2 regions of the Hydrogenophilus hirschii genome follow, and region 2 is predicted to be linked to the other one. Evidence: riboswitches for the same ligand, from Rfam matches in the RefSeq annotation. Region 2 holds a riboswitch; the other holds the start of a gene.
What was found. Region 2 has a riboswitch for cobalamin ahead of ACYQ4Z_RS02090 (TonB-dependent receptor domain-containing protein). Riboswitches for the same ligand answer to the same signal wherever they lie in the genome.
Positions count from the first base shown of each region.

Region 1: linked by a shared signal. The riboswitch ahead of ACYQ4Z_RS07150 (energy-coupling factor ABC transporter permease) and the one ahead of ACYQ4Z_RS02090 (TonB-dependent receptor domain-containing protein) in region 2 are both predicted to bind cobalamin.

Region 1 is NZ_BAAHXQ010000002.1:8,736-17,909, reverse strand. It holds gene ACYQ4Z_RS07175 (IS256 family transposase) at 1-133, shown strand, start outside; gene ACYQ4Z_RS07170 (IS5 family transposase) at 142-1,149, opposite strand; gene ACYQ4Z_RS07165 (hypothetical protein) at 1,228-1,647, opposite strand; gene ACYQ4Z_RS07160 (IS1380 family transposase) at 1,798-3,159, shown strand; gene ACYQ4Z_RS07155 (hypothetical protein) at 3,394-3,846, opposite strand; cobalamin riboswitch at 3,897-4,080, shown strand; gene ACYQ4Z_RS07150 (energy-coupling factor ABC transporter permease) at 4,195-4,893, shown strand; gene cobM (precorrin-4 C(11)-methyltransferase) at 4,921-5,751, shown strand; gene ACYQ4Z_RS07140 (sirohydrochlorin chelatase) at 5,748-6,725, shown strand; gene ACYQ4Z_RS07135 (precorrin-8X methylmutase) at 6,722-7,402, shown strand; gene ACYQ4Z_RS07130 (cobalt-precorrin-5B (C(1))-methyltransferase) at 7,417-8,655, shown strand; gene cbiE (precorrin-6y C5,15-methyltransferase (decarboxylating) subunit CbiE) at 8,652-9,174, shown strand, end outside.
Region 2 is NZ_BAAHXQ010000001.1:411,274-420,447, reverse strand. It holds gene proB (glutamate 5-kinase) at 1-600, shown strand, start outside; gene ACYQ4Z_RS02110 (YeeE/YedE family protein) at 654-1,760, shown strand; gene ACYQ4Z_RS02105 (anthranilate phosphoribosyltransferase) at 1,750-2,841, shown strand; gene ACYQ4Z_RS02100 (malonic semialdehyde reductase) at 2,889-3,479, shown strand; gene ACYQ4Z_RS02095 (NAD(P)/FAD-dependent oxidoreductase) at 3,464-4,429, shown strand; cobalamin riboswitch at 4,449-4,680, shown strand; gene ACYQ4Z_RS02090 (TonB-dependent receptor domain-containing protein) at 4,723-6,567, shown strand; gene ACYQ4Z_RS02085 (FecCD family ABC transporter permease) at 6,583-7,560, shown strand; gene ACYQ4Z_RS02080 (ABC transporter ATP-binding protein) at 7,580-8,365, shown strand; gene ACYQ4Z_RS02075 (cobalamin-binding protein) at 8,335-9,174, opposite strand, start outside.

The sequences.
Region 1 (9,174 bases), on a different contig from region 2:
ACTGCGACGACGCACCCGAGTGGCCAGCATCTTCCCCAACATGGATTCCTGCCTGCGCCTGGTCTCGGCGCTGCTGGCCGAACTCGACGACGAGTGGATGACCGGCAAGGTCTATCTCAACCTCAACCCGTAACCCCGGCGTCATGACCAACACCACGGAAATTTACAGAAAAAAGGTTGCACAACCAGCGCAAACAATTGCCGCTTGGCGATCAGCAGATTCGCCAACCCAAAGAGCGTGTAGAGCTGCGCAGTGTTCTTCGCCAATCCCTTGTAGCGTACCTTCTTCATGCCGAAGAGGTTCTTGACGATGTGAAACGGGTGCTCGACCTTGGCACGCACGCTTGCCTTGAGTTGCTCGATCTTGTCGATCAACCTGCCCATCGCCGTCTTCGGCAGCGCCTTGCGTTTGCCCGGACGCATCGCAACTTCCCATCGAACCTTGCCGTTGCGGTTCTCTTGCCGCTTCTCGACGCCCTGGTAGCCCGCATCGCCAAAGGCCACTTTCTCTTCTCCATGCAGCAGGGCATGGGCTTGGGTGACATCATTGGTGTTGGCCGGGGTGGTCACCAGCGTGTGGGTGATGCCGGTTTCGGCATCGACGCCAATGTGGGCTTTCATGCCAAAGTACCACTGATTGCCCTTCTTGGTTTGATGCATTTCCGGATCGCGCTTGCCGCTTCGGTTCTTGGTCGAGGACGGTGCGGCGATGATCGTGGCATCAACGACCGTGCCTTCCTTGAGGATCAAACCCTTCTGCGCCAGCACGGTATTGATGGCAGCAAAGATGCGCTCGGTCAGATGGTGCTTTTCCAGCAGGCGGCGAAACTTGAGCAGGGTGGTGGCATCGGGCGCAGACTCCCGCGACAGGTCGATGCCAACGAAGCGCCGGATGGCCTGGCTGTCGTAGATGGCGTCTTCGATCCCTTCATCGGACAATCCGAAGCACTGCTGGGCAATATACATGCGCAGCATGCGTTCCACGCCAATCGGCGGCCGGCCTCGTCCGGTTCCCTTCGGGTAGAACGGTTCGATCTCAGCCACCAGCGCCGACCAAGGCGTTACCGCATCGATTTCGGCAAGAAACCGGTCGCGCCGCGTCACTTTCTTCTTGCTCGCATATTCCAGTTCGGAAAAGCTCGCTTGCATCGTCAAGTGCCTATCAAATGTCAGTACTTCAATTGTCGCATGTCAGGGATGAGTTCGGCCCATCGATCTGCGAATAAATCAGTGTGTCCTTAACCGTTGCGCATCCGCTCGTTCGGCGATGAGCCGTTGCAGCCCAGGACGATCGGCACTGCCCTCCCAAAACGATCGTTCCAGCGCCACCACCAACGACGGCGCACGCGGCATGAGGTACTGTTCGATATCGGGATCGAAGAACGCATACGCTTCAAGCCGCTTCATCTCCGCCTCTTCCCACCGCTGCGCAGCCGCCAATTCGGGAATCTGGTCCAACGTTTCGAATAACAGAGGGAAAACCGAACGCCAGTCGCGCTTTATTTCCACAGCAGCAAATGCCTTGTGCACCAAGTCAGCGGCTTCGTGACTGAGTGTCGTGATGCGCCCGCCGTCTCCTTTGTTCAAAATGACTGTTTTCATCTCGGCAAATAGTGCGCGCAACTGCGCCACCGTTTCTGGCGTCATTTCACCCTGCAAGCTACCCAAAAGCTGCTCAGCGCGATCGCGAAACACAACTGCCTCACGCCTGAATCCGTGGGAAACCTGTCCCCGATCAATTGCAACCATATGATTTATTGATAGAATACGGCATCTTCCTTCTTCACCCAACTGATCATGCCCCGCTTTGAAGTCCGTCAATCCGCGAAGCTGAATCTGACCTCTTACTCCGGCCTGGCGCTGATTGGGCAATGCTGCGAGGCGGCGCAGGTGGAAGCCGTGATCGATCCGCGCTTGCCGGTATCGCAAGGCATGAAGACCTCCGACTTGGTCAAGGCGATGACTGGCTTGCTCAGTCTGGGCAAGAGCGACTTCGAAGCCATCGAGCCGTTTCGGCAGGATCGCTTCTTCAAGGAAGCGCTGGGGCTGTCGAAGGTGCCGAGCAGTGCCTGGATGCGCCAGCGACTCGACGCCAAGGCCGGCGAGTTGCGGGAGCGGACGGACGAGCTGTCGGTGCGCCTGCTGGAGAGGACAAAAGCGCCGATCACGCCGCACAAAGGATTCGTGCGCTTCGAGATCGACACCTTCGTCATGGACAACAGCGATACCAAGAAGGAGGACGTCGGCCACACCTACCAAGGCGTTGATGGCTATTGCCCGATTGCGGGCTACCTGGGCAACGAAGGCTGGAACATGGGACTGGAACTGCGTGCCGGGAACTGGCATTCGGCGCTCGAGACCGAGTACTTCTACGAACGGGCGTTTCCTCGGGTCAAGCGTTTGGTCAGGGCGGATCAACCCGTCCTGATGGTCGAAGACAGCGGCTTTGACAGCGCGCGACTGCTGTTCGCCAAAGCGGAAGAACGCGACGCCTGGGCGCGTGATGGGCGCGTATTGGAATTCGTCACGAAGTGGAACCCAAGAAAGCAGGACAGAACGGCCTGGGTCAAGCGGGCCGAGGAAGCGAACGCCTTTGAAGTGACCCGACCAGGCAAGCGGGTGGGACTTCTCGACCTCCAGGTCGAGCGCGCCTGGCAGAAACAAAAGCGCACCTTCCGGCTGATCGTGCGGGTGACCGAGCGCACCATCGACAAGAAGGGACAACACCTGCTGGTGCCGGACATTGAGATCGAAGGCTGGTGGACGAGCCTCACCCTGCCGGCTGTGGAGGTGATCGAGCACTACCGGTATCACGGCACACACGAACAGTTCCATGCCGAGATCAAATCTGACCTTGATCTGGAACGGTTGCCGTCGGGCAAGTTCGACACCAACGACGTGATCCTGCATCTGGGGGCATTCGCCTACAACTGCCTGCGCCTCCTTGGCCAATTGGGCCTGACCGGCGAGATTGCGCCCATTCGCCACCCGGCCAAGCGCAGAAGGCTCAAGACGGTGTTGCAGGAGATCATGTACCGGGCGGCGAAGTTTGTGGCACATGCCAGAAAACTCATTCTCGACTTTGGCCGCGGATTTGCCGGCCATGTGCAGGTGTTCGTCGCGCTTCAGCAGCGATTGTTGCGAGCGGCATCGCCATGACGATGGTCGGGCTGAAACCCACCCCAAGGACGGATTCCGCTGCGGTGGAAGGTAGCCCTTCGCCTGAAAGCTGCAATATGACGTAACGCCGTCCCGACAAGGCCGACTTTTGCGGGCAAATACGGGTCCATCACCCCCGAAAAGATGGTCGGCATGACAATGAATCGGTCTGTCCGGCAAAAATTTCATGCCGGACAGCTCACAGGAAAGGTTTCGACTTTGGTGACCACGGATTCAGGTCCCAGGATTGCCCGCATCGAGAATCAAATCGTATTGCGCCAACGTCGGTATCCCTGCCACGATCCCTTCCACCTCTTCATAGTTGTTGTGCGCGGATAACCACGCTTTTTTCATTTCACTTACCCAACCGACAACATTCGGACGATCCTTTTGCCAAAGCGCTCCGTAGTCGAAACGGAAGGTCTTGCTTGCTTGGTAATACCGTTCGGCAGCATTTGAAAGTTTTTTGCTGTTTTCCAACATTCGAGTAGCATGCTCGACCATATACGTCTTTACCGCATCCATCCCCTGCTCTGCGTGCACAACGGTTACTGTCGAAAAACAGGCGACCGTAACGAATACCCCCATCGCAAACCGCTGTAACGTGCAACCACTCATCACTTCTTCTCCTCTGCCGCCGATCGGATCAATGACGCCAATGATAGTAGTTCTCATTTTCGATGTCAAGAGACTTCCTGTGCTACGCTTGTGTTGACTCCAACACGACAAATCCTGATAATTACCGCACGCGTGACGATAGTGGCCAATTGGCCACACGGGAAGTCCGGTGCAAATCCGGCGCAGCCCCCGCTACTGTGAGCCTGACTGACGCGACACGATGCCACTGGAGCAACCGCTCTGGGAAGGCGTCGCGGCAGGGCGACGGCAAGCCAGGAGACCGATCGTGACGCGCAAACCCAACTGCGCCGCGGGGTGACGGCACGTGGGATAGCGTCATCGTACTCCGTATTCACGGTTTCGCTGTTTCCCCCGAGCGCAGAATTTTCGTAACGGCATGGCTCGGAGGGAAGCACGATGCATATCGAACCTGGACTCTTGACCGGGGCCAAGATGGCCCTCTCCTACCTCACTGGCACGGCCACACTCTTCGGCGCGGCGCGCTCTGTCTGGACGACGCTGTTCGTTTCCGAACGCGTGGTTCCAACGTTTGCACACCTCCTGCGCTTTTGGGTGCGCAGCGCATGTGCGTTCGCGATCGCATTTGCGGCGTTCGAACTGCTGCCACACCCCGCGGTGGGCGTTTCCGAAGTGCACCTCATCTTGGGCAGCACGCTCTTCTTGCTCTTTGGCCTTGCCCCGGCGGCGGTCGGTTTAGCCACGGCGTTGCTCGTTCAGAGCCTCTTCTTCGCCCCGTACGATTTGCCGCAATATTTCGCGAACGTCACCACCCTTCTCGTCCCGCTCTTTGCCGTCGCGGCGGTCGCGAAACGGACCATCGCGCCGCAAACCCCCTACACCGATTTGCGCTACCGTGACGTCTTTCGTCTTTCCCTCACCTACCAGGGTGGTGTGGTGCTGTGGGTCGCGTTCTGGGCCTTCCTGGGACTGGGTGCACAAGCGTGGCAGCAGATCGCGACCTTTGGTGCTGCCTATTTGAGCGTCTTGGTGGTCGAACCGGCGCTCGATTTGGCGCTCCTTGCCGCAGCGAAACACGCCAAACCGTGGCTCGGCGAAGACACGCTCTTTACCGCTCGTCTGCATCGCGCCGCGTAACGGTCGCGCACTGGTAGGTAACACCCCGTGTCTTTGCCACCGCTTAGCCCCTGCCCCGGCACCGTCTGGTTCGTCGGGGCGGGCCCTGGCGACCCAGAACTCATTACCGTCAAAGGGCAGCGGCTGCTCAGTGAAGCAGGCGCGGTGCTCTATGCCGGTTCGCTCGTCGATGAGGCGGTCGCGCGCTACGCACCGCAGTCGGCCGAAATTGCCGATTCGAAAGGTATGACGCTCGAGGCGATCGCCGAGTGGCTGACCACACGGGCGCAACGCCACGCTACCGTGGTGCGGCTCCAAACAGGGGATCCCACGCTCTACGGCGCACTCACCGAAATGGCGCGGCTGCTCGACGCAGCAGGTGTCCCATGGCGCGCGGTGCCAGGCGTTTCGTCGGCGTTTGCCGCTGCCGCGGCAGCGGGCGAATCCCTCACGCTGCCAGAGGTCACCCAGACGGTGATCTTGACCCGTGCGGAAGGACGAACCCCGATGCCGCCGCGCGAACGGCTCGAGGCGCTCGCCGCGCACCAAGCCACGGTCTGTCTCTTTCTGTCGATCACACTGACGCGGGAAATCGAACGCGCCTTCCTTGCCGCCGGCTGGGCGCCGGAGAGCCCGGTGCTGGTGGTCCACAAAGCGTCATGGCCGCAAGAGCGGATCGTCCGCACCACCTTGTCCGAACTCAGCACCGCTTGCCGCGCCGCAAAGATCGTCTCGCAAGCGATGATCATCGTTTCGCCAGCGCTCGGTGCGCGACAATGGGACGCTGCCCCCCGCAGTAAGCTCTACGACCCAACCTTCACCCACCGCTTTCGTCGTGCAGACAAGGCACCCGAAAAACCCAACGGAGGAGCGTCGTGAGCCCTTCCGCCAACCCCGTCGTCCTCATCGTCGGCCACGGTTCGCGCGAACCCGCAGGCAATCATGAAGTCGAGCAGTTCGCCGCAGCCGCCCGCGAACGCCATCCGCACCACACCATCCTCACCTGCTTCATCGAGTTTGCCGAAGTGCTTTTGCCCGAAGGGTTGGCCCATGCTGCCCAAACCGCACGCGCGGCAGCCCCAGAGGCAGCGACAGTTTTGGTAATCCCCCTCATCATCAACGCCGCGGGTCACGTCAAGATGGAGATCCCGCAAGCCGTCGCCCAAGCCGCACGCGCCTTTCCCGACGTCACATTCACCATCACCCCGCAAGTGGGAACCGGCGACGAACTCTTTGCCGCGCTTCAAGGCGAACGCAAGCGTGCGATGCGCCGCCTGGCGATGCCCGATCCGCAGACCACAGGGGTGATCCTATTGGGGCGCGGTTCGAGTGACCCCGGGGCAAATGCCGAATTGGCGAAACTCGCGCGACGCCTTTTCGAAGCGACCGACCACGAACTGGTCGACCTCGCCTTCACCGGTGTCACCTACCCGCGGCTGGAACGGGTTGCGCAGCGCTTCGTCACCTGGGGCATGACCCAGATCATCGTGCTGCCGGTCTATCTCTTCACCGGCGTTTTGATCGAACGGATCCGCGCGCAGGTGGCGCGTCTCGAGCGGCAATATCCCACCGTCGCGTGGGCGCTTGGTGATTACCTCGGGTTTCGCCCTGAGATCGCCGCCTGGTTCGACGGACTCCTCACCCAACCGCACGAAACGCTGCCGACGCTCGCCTGCACCGGGTGCAAATACCGCACATTTGCGCTCGCACACGGGCTTGGCCATCATCACCACGATCATCACGACCACCATCTCCACCACCACCGTGGCGTTCACGAACCCCACGACCACCCCCATCACGAAAACGGCCCCGATCTCCACTTCCACACTGAGCAACTCCAGGAACAAGTATGACGAACCCGTTACCCACTCCGCGTGTTACCGAACAACTCACCGCTGCAGGTGCCGCAATCGAGCACGAATCGTTCGCGATCATCGACCGTGAAGTGGGCGCTCACGCCTACCCTGCGCACGAATGGCCCGTGGTGCGACGCATGATCCACGCCTCGGCCGACTTCGAAATGAACGGGCTTGTGCAGTTTCATCCCGAGGCGGTCTCCGCCGCGATCGCAGCGGTACGGCGCGGCGCCTCCTTCATCGTCGACGTCGAGATGATCCGTGTTGGGCTCTCGAAACCTCGGCTACAGCACTTCGGCATCGAAGTGCATGAGTTCATCTCGGATCCCGAAGTGATCGCCGCGGCAAAAGCGGCGAATACCACACGTGCGGTGATGGCGATGCGCCGTGCCGCCGAACAGGGCCTCTTGGCCGGTTCGGTCGTCGCGATCGGGAACGCCCCCACCGCGCTCCTCGAAGTGGTTCGACTCATGGAAGCCGGGCAAGCACAGCCGGCGGTGGTCCTGGGTATGCCTGTCGGGTTCGTCTCCGCCGCCGAATCGAAAGAGGCACTGATTGCCAGCAACCGTGCCCCGTGGATCGTCGTGCGCGGGCGCAAAGGGGGATCGACGTTGGTGGTTGCGGCACTTCACGCATTGATGGCGCTCGCGGAAACGGCGGATTCGGAACGCTGAAGGAATCGCGCGCTGTGACCGGCCACGCAGATCCCAACGCCAAGCGGCGCGCCCACCGCGGTCGCACCGGATTCACCACCGGCGCGTGTGCCGCCGCAGCAGCGCGTGCGGCGGCACAAGGGTTACTCACCGGCGCGATCCCGGATGCGATCGAAACCAAGCTCCCCAACGGGCAACGCGTCGTCTTCCCCATCCACGAAAAGCGCCTTTATCCCGACGGACGCGCCACCGCGGTCGTGATCAAAGACGCAGGAGACGACCCCGACGTCACCGACAAAGCGCCCATCACCGCAACCGTTGCCTGGGTCTCCGCCCCTGGCCTTTTCGTGGCTGCTGGCGAAGGGGTTGGCATCGTCACGCGCCCTGGCATTGGTCTTCCCGTGGGCGAACCCGCGATCAACCCGGTGCCGCGGCAAAATTTGTGTGAGAATCTGAGCGAACTGTTGGGTGCAGCACCTCCAGCCACCTGCGCCGCGCTACCCACTTCCCCCCTTCCCGAACGCGCTGTCTGCCTGACGCCGGAACTTCCGAACTGCGCGGACCACGGTCTTCTCGTCACCATCGCAGTGCCTGGGGGCGAAACGCTTGCCAAACGCACGCTCAACCCGCGTTTGGGAATCGTGGGCGGCATTTCGATCCTGGGAACTACCGGCATCGTTCGCCCATACTCCACCGCGGCGTTTCGCGCAAGCGTCGTCCAAGCGATCGGGGTTGCGCGTGCCCAAGGGTGTGACACCGTCGTATTGACCACCGGTGGGCGCACCGAAAAGGCGATGATGGCGCTGTGGCCGGAGCTGCCCGAAGCGGCGTTCGTCCAGATGGGGGACTTCGTCCGCACCGCGTTCGATGCCGCGCGCAAAAACGGGATCCGCCACCTGATCATCGGCGCGATGGTCGGCAAACTCACCAAAATGGCGCAAGGAATGCCCGTCACCCACGCCGGAAAAGGGGAGGTAGATCGCACCTTGCTTGCCGACTGCGCGCGGGCCGTCGGCGCGCCGTCCGCCCTGGTTGCTGAGATCGCCGCCGCCGAAACGGCCCGTTTTGCCGCAGAACGATTGGCCGAACTTGGCCTCGACGTCGCGTTTCACTCGGCGCTTGCTGCACGCGCCTGGCACACGCTCAAAACGAAATATTGGCCGGGGTCGGCTCGGCGGCTCACCATCCAAACCGTCGATTTTGCCGGCAATGCGGTGGCGCGCATCGATGAATCCACAGCGCCGCAGTGGCTTGCAGAATGGGAGGAACGATGAATCCGACCGTCATCGGCTGGCTACCCGGAGAACCGCTTCTGCCCGCAGTCACCGACGCGCTGGCACAGGCCACCCTCGTTTTCGGGGCGAAGGGGTTTGCCCCGCTTGCCGAACGGTTTGCGCCCAACGCCCGTTTCGAACCGTTCGAAGCGTGGCTCGCGCAACTGCCAGAGCGGTGCGCTCGTGCGATCGCACAAGGAGAACGGGTGGTCGTTGCGACCACGGGGGATCCCCTCTTTCACGGCGCAGCGGCCGCACTGCTTGCGCACTTCGGTCCCGACGCGGTCACGGTGCTGCCTGAGCGCAGTTCGGTCCAACTGGCCTGTGCGCGTCTGGGTATCCCCTGGCACAACGCCACGCTCGTCTCCGCGCACGGCAAAGTACGCGAACCGTGGTCGTGGAAGAACGCTCCCCACCATCCGTTGCGCCCCGTGCTCGTAGCGGCTGCGCACAACCGATCACCGATCGTCGCATTGACGGCGCCCGGTGCTGGCGCAACCGAAATCGCCAGTGCGCTCA
Region 2 (9,174 bases):
ACCGACCAGGCGGGGCTCTTTACCGCCGACCCGCGCAAAGATCCCAAAGCCACGTTGGTCTCCGAAGCGAACGCCGACGATCCGGCGCTGGCGTTGATGGCAGGTGGCGCCGGTACCGGGATCAGTAAAGGGGGCATGATCACCAAGGTCCGTGCGGCAGAACGTGCGAGCCGCAGCGGCGCGCACACCGTGATCGCCTCGGGTCGCGAACCGAACGTCATCGTGCGCCTGGCCACTGGCGAACCGATCGGCACCTGGTTGAAAGCGCGCGCCACGCCGCTTGCCGCCCGTAAACAGTGGCTCGCCGACCACCTCAAAACCGCTGGAATCCTCTGGCTCGACGAAGGCGCGGTGGCAGCGCTCAAAGCAGGCAGAAGCTTGTTGCCGGTTGGCGTCACGCGGTGTGACGGAGATTTCCCGCGCGGCTCGGTGGTTTCGTGCCGCGCGCCAGACGGGCGCGAAGTGGCGCGCGGGCTCGTCAATTACGCCGCGCACGAAACCCGCCGCATCGCAGGACAACCCAGCCAGCGGATCGAAAGTCTGCTGGGTTATATCGATGAGCCCGAATTGATTCATCGTGACAATCTCGTTTTACTTTGATTACCATTGGCGCAGTTGCATCGCTTTTCTGCAACCCACCCGGAGGGCACGCCTTGGACTGGACGATCCACCACACCATTTTGCTGAGCGCGTTGGGCGCAGGCGGCATCGTTGGTTTCGTTGCGGCGCGCAGCCACTTCTGCACGATGGGTGCGATCTCCGACTGGATCAACATCGGGGATCTTTCGCGTTTGCGTTCGTGGTTCGTGGCGATCGCAGTAGCCATCTTGGGGACGATGACGCTGGAAGCCACACAAGGGCTCGATCTCGACTCGGACACCTTCCCCCCCTACCGGAGCAGCGAACTGATCTGGTTGCGTCACGTATTGGGCGGCCTGCTCTTCGGCGTCGGAATGACGCTTGCGGGGGGATGCGCAAACAAAAATGTGATCCGACTGGGCGGTGGAAACCTCAAATCGTTGCTCGTCTTGGCGATCATTGCGGTAACCGCCTACTATCTCAACTGGCTGGGTGGCTACGGCACCCTTTTCTATCCGTGGCTGGCTGCCACAGCGATTTCCCTCGATGGTCCGCAAGAACTCGCGCGTGTCGTGACCGGCAGCGATAGTCCATTGGCCCACTACGCGATTGGCCTCCTCCTTGCGGTCGCTTTGCTCCTTTTTGCCTTCCGGGACGCCGCGTTTCGCGCCAGCCGTCAGCTTGTCCGAGCGGGCATCGTGATTGGCCTGGTGGTCACCTTCTTGTGGTGGCTCACCGGTAGCGAAACGACGGGCAGTGCGTGGCGTGACTTTGCCGATTTTGCCGATGAGCAATTGAGCCGAGTCAATACCCAGTCGATGACCTTCATCGCGCCGTTGGGCGATCTCGCCTATTACTTGCAAGCGCCCAGCGCTTGGAACCGCTTGAACGTTGGAATCCTGGTGCTCGTCGGCGTCACGCTGGGTTCGTTCCTCCACGCTTTGGTCACACGCTCGTTTCGAATCGAGTGGTTTGCGGACCGCAGCGACCTGCTCAACCACCTAGTCGGAGCGTTTTTGATGGGTGTGGGCGGCATTCTGGCGATGGGCTGCACGTTCGGACAAGGGATCACCGGCATTTCGACGCTTGCCGTCGGGTCATTTTTGTCCCTCGTCAGTATCGTCGCGGGTAGCGCGCTCACCATGAAGTGGCTTTATTGGAGAATGATGCGTGACCTCTGACACACCCCAGCACGCCATTCGCACAGCCATCGAAAAGATCGCCACGGGGCCGCACCTTTCCAAACCACTGACTCGTGACGAAGCCCGCGAAGCATTCGCGGCGATCCTATCGGGACATGCCACGCCCGCGCAGATCGGCGTTTTCCTGATCGCGCTGCGGATGAAACGGGAGACCGACGACGAATTTCTCGGGCTACTTGATGCGCTCATCAGTGAAACGAACCCGATCACGGTTGCGGTCGAATCGTTGGCGATTTTGGCCGACCCATTCGATGGCTTTGCGCGCTCGATGCCCGCTTCTCCCTTTCTCCCCGCGGTCTTGGCAGCCTGCGGCCTTCCCACTCTAGCGATTGGACTGCCCCGTTTGGGCCCCAAATACGGAGTGACCCACGCCCAGATTCTGAGTGCCGCGGAGATCCCCGTCGCGCGGACACCGCAGGAAGCCGCGGCAGCCGTCGAGCATTGCGGCTGGAGTTATTGCGATCAACACCAGTACGCACCGCGAATCGCCGCGCTCGTGCCGCTTCGCAACGAAATCGTCAAACGCACCGCGCTCAACACGCTCGAAACCTTGGCCAAACCGTTGCTCGGCAAGCGCGAAACCCATCACCTCTCGGGATATGTCCATTCCCCGTATGCCCGCCTCTATGCCCTGCTGGCGCGCGCTGCCGGTTTTACCTCGGCCGCGATCACGAAAGGTGTCGAAGGGGGCTTTCTTCCCCCGTTGAACAAGACCAGTGTGGTCGTCCGCATGCCGACCGAGGGGGACACCACGGAATCGATCGATCCGGGTGCGCTCGCAATCCAGCATGCAGTCCGCGCCCCCGAATGGCCTCGTGCCATGCCTGATCCCACTGATTCGCCCGATTGGCAACGCGACGCCGCCCATTATGCGGCGCAAACCGGAATCGCCGCGCTCCAAGGCGCGCCAGGCCCGACCGCGGATGCGCTGGTCTATGGTGCGGCGATCGCGCTCTGGCACACCGGAAAAGTCGGATCGCTGGCCGAAGGCGCTGCCCGTGCGCGTTCGGTGTTGCGCAATGGCGCAGCGTGGGATCGATGGGTTGCCGGCAAAAACTGACAAGCCTTTTCACAATCCTGCACCGAAGCGCCCAAAGGAGCCACACGATGAAACCCACATTACCTGACGCGGCATTAGCGCAACTCTTTACCGAAGCCCGTTCCCACAACGGGTTTCTTCCCGAACCCATTCCCGATGAAACGCTTCACGCCCTCTACGACCTCCTCAAATGGGGACCGACTGCGGCGAACGGGTGCCCAGCCCGCTTTCGCTTCATCAAGTCGCCCGAAGCGAAAGCCAAACTCAAAGAGACCCTGGACCCCGGAAACGTCGAGAAAACCATGGCGGCACCGGTCACCGTATTGATCGGCTACGACCTCGCCTTCTACGAAGAGCTGCCGAAACTCTTCCCCCATACCGACGCCCGCGCCTGGTTCGCAAACAACGAGGCGCTCGCCCGCGAAACCGCATTTCGTGATGCTGCGCTGCAAGGCGCTTATCTGATCCTCGCCGCGCGCGCTCTAGGGCTCGATTGCGGCCCTATGGCCGGGTTCGACAAAGCGCGCGCCGATGAACTCTTTTTTGCCGGCACGACGATCCGCTCCCTCTTTCTCGTCAACTTGGGCATCGGTGACCCGAGTAAGCTATTTCCGCGCAACCCCCGTCTTACGTTCGACGAGGCATGTCAGATCCTCTGAGTGTCGCAATCGTTGGCGCGGGCCCTGCCGGACTTTCGGCGGCCTTGTGGCTCAAGCAGCTGGGTTATGCGCCTTTCGTACTCGAAGCGGCTGAAGCGCCGGGTGGAATCCTACGCTTCAATTTTTTGGCCAACGAGTGGGTATTGGGGCAACACGGGCTGACCGGCACCGAGATGAGTGCCCGCTTCGTCGCGCACGCCGAAGCGGCAGGGATCCCGATCGCATGCACGAGCAGCGTACAACGATTGGTTCCGGTCCCAAACGGGTGGCGCCTGTTTCTTCACGACGGCACACCGCGACATGCCGCCGCTGTGATCGTCGCCACTGGTTTGCGCTACCGCGGACCTGAGGCACTCGCAACCGTTGCTGGGATTGGGCAGTTGTCCGCATCGGAACTCGCTTATGGCCCCTTTGCGTTCCGCGATCTCGATCTCTGCCAAGGCAAGACCGTCCTGATCGTTGGTGGCGGCGACAACGCCTTTGAAAACGCCAAGATGGTCGCCGAGCTGGGCGGGTGCGCGATCATCCTCTGCCGATCCCGTCCGCGCGCTCAACGGCAACTGCACGAAGCGGTCGAACGCTTCGCTGACCGGATACGGGTGGTTATGCACGCCACCCTCCGTGCCGTTCGTCGGGAAGCGGGGAAACTCGTTGCGAATTGGCAGACCGTTTCCGACACAACGGAAGTCGCAATGGTCGATCGCCTCCACGTCTTGATCGGCTACGCGCCTAACAGCGAATGGTTGGTCGCGGCGCTGGGCGACACCGCAACGGCGCTTGCCCGCGACGAGGCGGGCTACCTCATCACCGACCGTTGGGGGCGAACGCCGCTGCTGCGACTCTACGCCGCAGGCGATCTCGTCGAACGCGATTTCCCCAATGTCGTCTCGGCGCTCGCAAGCGGTGCGCGTGCGGCGAAAGCGGTCGATATTGACCTGAGCAATCGCTGAATCGTATACTTCATTCTTTTATACCATTCGTGTTCGCGGTGCCGCATCCACCCCTCTGGTCGATGCGGTGAAACGGGAAAGCGGTGCGCACCGGTGCCCCCGGTGCAAAGCCGCTGCTGCCCCCGCAACGGTAAGGGTTTCGTCCGCACCATCACGCCACTGGCAGCACTGCTCGGATCGGGTGGCCTGACCGGGAAGGCGGTGTGGAACATGACCCGAGCCCGGAGACCGGCCGCGAACGGGTTCCACCGCCACAGCCACGGGGGAATGGCTGGAGTTGGGAGTGTTCGTTCATGTCGGCAATCGCTCTTTTGCGCCCGAAAAAGGGGCGTCATCTGCTTTTGATCCTTGGATTCGTCGCGACAAACCCACTTGCCGTTGCCCAATCGTCGGCGTTCGACCCGGTACTGCCGACGATCGCCGTCACCGCAAGCCGTATACCGACCCGCACCGACGCGTCGCTCTCTGCGGTGACCGTACTCACCCGTGACGCGATCGAACAAAGCGGTGCGCGCACCCTCGTCGATCTGTTGAACCAGACCCCTGGTGTGCGAATCGTGCAAAACGGTGGCCCAGGGGCATCGGCTTCGCTCTATTTGCGCGGCGCGGAAGCGCGCCACACGCTGGTGCTCATCGACGGAATGCGAATCGGTTCGGCGACCTTGGGGACTGCAACACTCGAAGCGATTCCGCTCGAGCTGATCGAACGGATCGAGATCGTTCGCGGCCCGGCAAGTGCTTTGTACGGATCGGACGCGATCGGCGGCGTGATCCAAATCTTTACCCGCAAAGGGACCGAAGCCACCCACCGCCGCGCGTTCGTCGGCCTGGGCAGTCACGAAGAATACCAGACGAGCGTCGGCGTTTCAGGCGGCAACGACGCGTTTCGGTACGCACTCGACCTGGGTGCCGAAGGAACCGAGGGGATCGAAGCAACCACACCATCCAGTGATTACCACCAACCCGACCGCGACGGCTGGCGCAACCGTTTCGCCAGCGCCAACCTCTCCTGGTCGCTCGCCAACGGTGGCGAAATCGTGCTCGCCAGTTTCGCGACCCGTGGCCGCAACGAATACGACGCCTGGGGTGCGGGAACGTTCAATGCGTTACTGCACAAAGATCTGACCAGCAACCAAGTCACTACCCGCCTGCCGCTCACGGAAGCATGGCTCTCCACGCTGCGCTTGGGCGAAACCCGCGATACGTCGAAAGCGCTTGCGAGCGCCAGCAACGTGAGTCGCTTCGCGACGGCACAACGTCAATTCAGTTGGCAGAACGAGGTGGCGTTGCCGCTCGGGGTACTCCTTGCTGCGTTCGATCTCACCGCGACCGAGGTGGACGCCACCACCCAATACACCCGGTCCAGCCGAATCGTTCGCGGCTATCTCTTGGGCTGGCAAGCGGAACAGGGCCGACACGGTTGGCAACTGACCGCACGCCACGACGACAACAGTCAGTTCGGGGGCAAAACCACGGGACAAGCCGCGTATCGCTATCAATTCACTCCGGAATGGCAGGGCCGAGTCGCCGTGAGCAGCGCGTTCAAAGCGCCGACCTTCAATCAACTCTTTTGGCCAGACACCGGTTTCGGCGGCGGTAACCCCGATCTACAACCGGAAAGCGCTTATCAAAAAGAGGTGGGGATCCGCTGGCAGCGTGGCGTCACCGCTGCGGAGTTGACACTCTTCGATGCACGGGTCAAAAACCTCATCGCGGGCTGGCCGCCCGAAAACGTCGCACGCGCCCGGATCAAGGGGGCGGAGCTGACGTATGCAAGTCAATTCGGCGCGTGGCATTTCCGTATCAACGCCGATTGGCTCAACGCCACCGACGAAGCCACAGGTAAGCGGTTGCCCCGTCGCGCTCCAGCAGCCCTCTCTGCATCACTCGTCTATGATGCGAAACAGTGGCAGGCCGGGGTCGATCTCAACGCCCAACGGGCGCGCTGGGACAATGTCGCCAATACCACACGGCTCGACGGCTACGGCCGAACCGACCTGTGGTGGCATTACGCGCTGACGCGGTCGTGGCGATTGGAAGCGGAAATCCGCAACCTGTTCGATCAAACCTACGAGACTGCCGCCACCTATCGGCAACCGGGGCGGACGTTCTTCGTCGGTTTGCGGTACCGCGACTAAAGCCTTCGTGCGCCGATGCCGTTCGCGCAACGCCGTGTCGCCCTACTGCTCCTGCTCGTGGGTTTGACCGGTGCAAGTTTTTTCTTGGCGCTTGGCGTCGGCGCGCTGCCGCTCCCCGTCACAACCGTCTGGGCAGCATTGTGGCATCACGACCATCCCGCGTTTCCCGTCGTATGGGGGCTGCGCGGCGCCCGCGCTGCCGCGGTGTGGAGTGCCGGCGCGCTGCTGGCACTCGCCGGGCTCCTCATGCAGACGTTATTGCGCAACCCTTTGGCTGACCCCTACGTGCTCGGCGTTTCGAGTGGCGCGGCGGTGGGAGCACTTGCGGCGATCGTGCTCGGCGCGGCAGGGCTGGGCGTTGCCGCTGCAGCGTTTGCGGGCGCGATCGTCGTGATGGCGCTCGTCTTCGCGCTCGCACACGGTGCTGGCCCTTGGTCGGCGACGCGGCTCATCCTCACCGGCGTGATCGTCGCGTCGGGCGCAAGCGCCGTGGTCGCGCTGCTGCTTACGTTGGCGCCGGAGCAGCGACTCCATTCGATGCTCTTTTGGCTGATGGGTGACGCAGCAGGCACGACCTTTTCGCCGTGGCCGATGGTGATGCTCATCGCGGTTTCGCTTTTGCTCGTCACTTGGGGGCGCGACCTCAACGCGCTTGCCTACGGGGAAGCGACCGCGCAGGCAGTCGGCGTCCCCGTTACGCGGTTGCGGTGGGGACTCTACGTGCTGGCGTCGCTCCTGACCGCAACCGCGGTAACCCTCGTCGGATCGGTGGGTTTCGTCGGACTGATCGTGCCGCACGCCGTGCGCATCATGATCGGCAACGATCACCGCTGGCTGATTCCCTGCTGCATCTTTGCTGGCGGTACGCTCCTGATGGTGGCCGATACCGCAGCGCGAACGCTATGGGCACCGTTGCAATTGCCCGTGGGCATCGTGACGGCGCTCCTCGGTGTCCCGTTCTTTTTGTGGCTTCTGGTGCGCGCGCGCACCTAACGAAGACGAAAAACGCGCGATGCCCACCCCACCGCTCCTCACCGCCGACGCACTCACGCTCACGCTGGGGCAACGCACGTTGTGCCGTGGCCTCTCCCTCTCCGTCCATGCGGGTGAATGGTGGGTCGTGCTCGGCCCCAACGGCGTTGGCAAATCGACCTTGTTGGCGACGTTGGCCGGATTGCGTGGGGCTACCGCCGGAACGATCACGCTTGCGGGTCGCCCCTTGACGCAATGGTCTGTCCGCGAGCAAGCGCAATGGCGCGGATGGCTTGCGCAGACCCCTTTTTTCCCGGGCGATGCGACGGTGCTCGAAGCGGTGCTCGTCGGTCGTCATCCCTATCTGGGACGCTGGGGTTGGGAAACGGCGGCAGACCTTGCGATCGCCCGCGAGGCGCTCGCGGCGGTCGATCTGGCCGGTTTCGAAGCGCGCCGCTTGCATACCCTTTCCGGAGGTGAGAAACAGCGCGTTGCGATCGCAACCCTACTGGCACAACAACCGCGCGTCTATTTGGTCGATGAGCCGACCAATCACCTCGACCTGCGCCACCAACGCCAGGTGCTCGAACATTTTGCCGCACGCTGTCGCGCCGGGGCCACGGTGGTCGCCGCGCTCCATGACCTCAATTGGGCAGTGCGTTACGCAACCCATGCGATCCTGCTTTCCCTTGATGGCGACACCGAGGTGGGCGAAGCCGCCACCCTCTTGACCGCGGAACGGTTGAGCGCGCTCTATGGCCTTTCGCTTGTTGCGTGCGGCAATCCGCCACTGCGTCATTTCATCCCTTCTGATGCGGCCTCGTGACGCAGCGCCGCTAGGTGGCTGCGCGCCGCTTCGAGCGCCGTACAGAGCTGCTCCGCCCCATCGAGTAGCCGCGGCGTCGGACGTTGCAAGAGTGCCGGGGGGATGAAAACCAGATTGTCCGCACGAACTGCGGTGAGTTGCGGCCACGCGCGCCACGCGTCGAGCCAATCAGGGCGTTCTTCCCCCATGCCGCTTGCGACGATCACCTCGGGGTCCGCTGCGAGCACGGCTTCGACCGAAACGGTGGGCGCCAGCGCATCAAGCGCTCCGAAGACGTTCACACCACCACAGAGGCGCATCACGTCGGTAAGGATCTGCTGCCCGCCAATCGTGCGCAGCGGGCGATCCCAGATTTGGTAAAAGACCCGGACTGGGGCACGCCCCGCATACCGCGCAGCCAACGCGTCACGACGCGCCAAGAATGCCTGTGCGGCCCGTTCACCCGCAGCGGGATTACCCGCGAGGTAGGCGAGATTGCGCAGGGTCTTGGCGATGTCGTCGAGCCGGTTGGGCTGGGAGCGATAGACCGGGATACCGAGCGCTTCGATGCGCGCCACGACGTCCGCGGGATTACCGCTTGCCCATGCGACGACCAGATCGGGTTGAAACGCCAAAATCCGCTCGAGATCCAATCGCGACACCCCGCCTACGCGCGGCAACTGCGCCGCGTCGGGCGGGGTGTCGCTATAGTCGACCGCCGCAACGACCCGGTCGCCGACCCCCGCGGCAAAGAGGTTTTCCGTGACGTGTGGCGCCAGACTCACGATCCGTTGTGCCGGGGTAGCGACCGCCACCGACTGCCCGGTGTC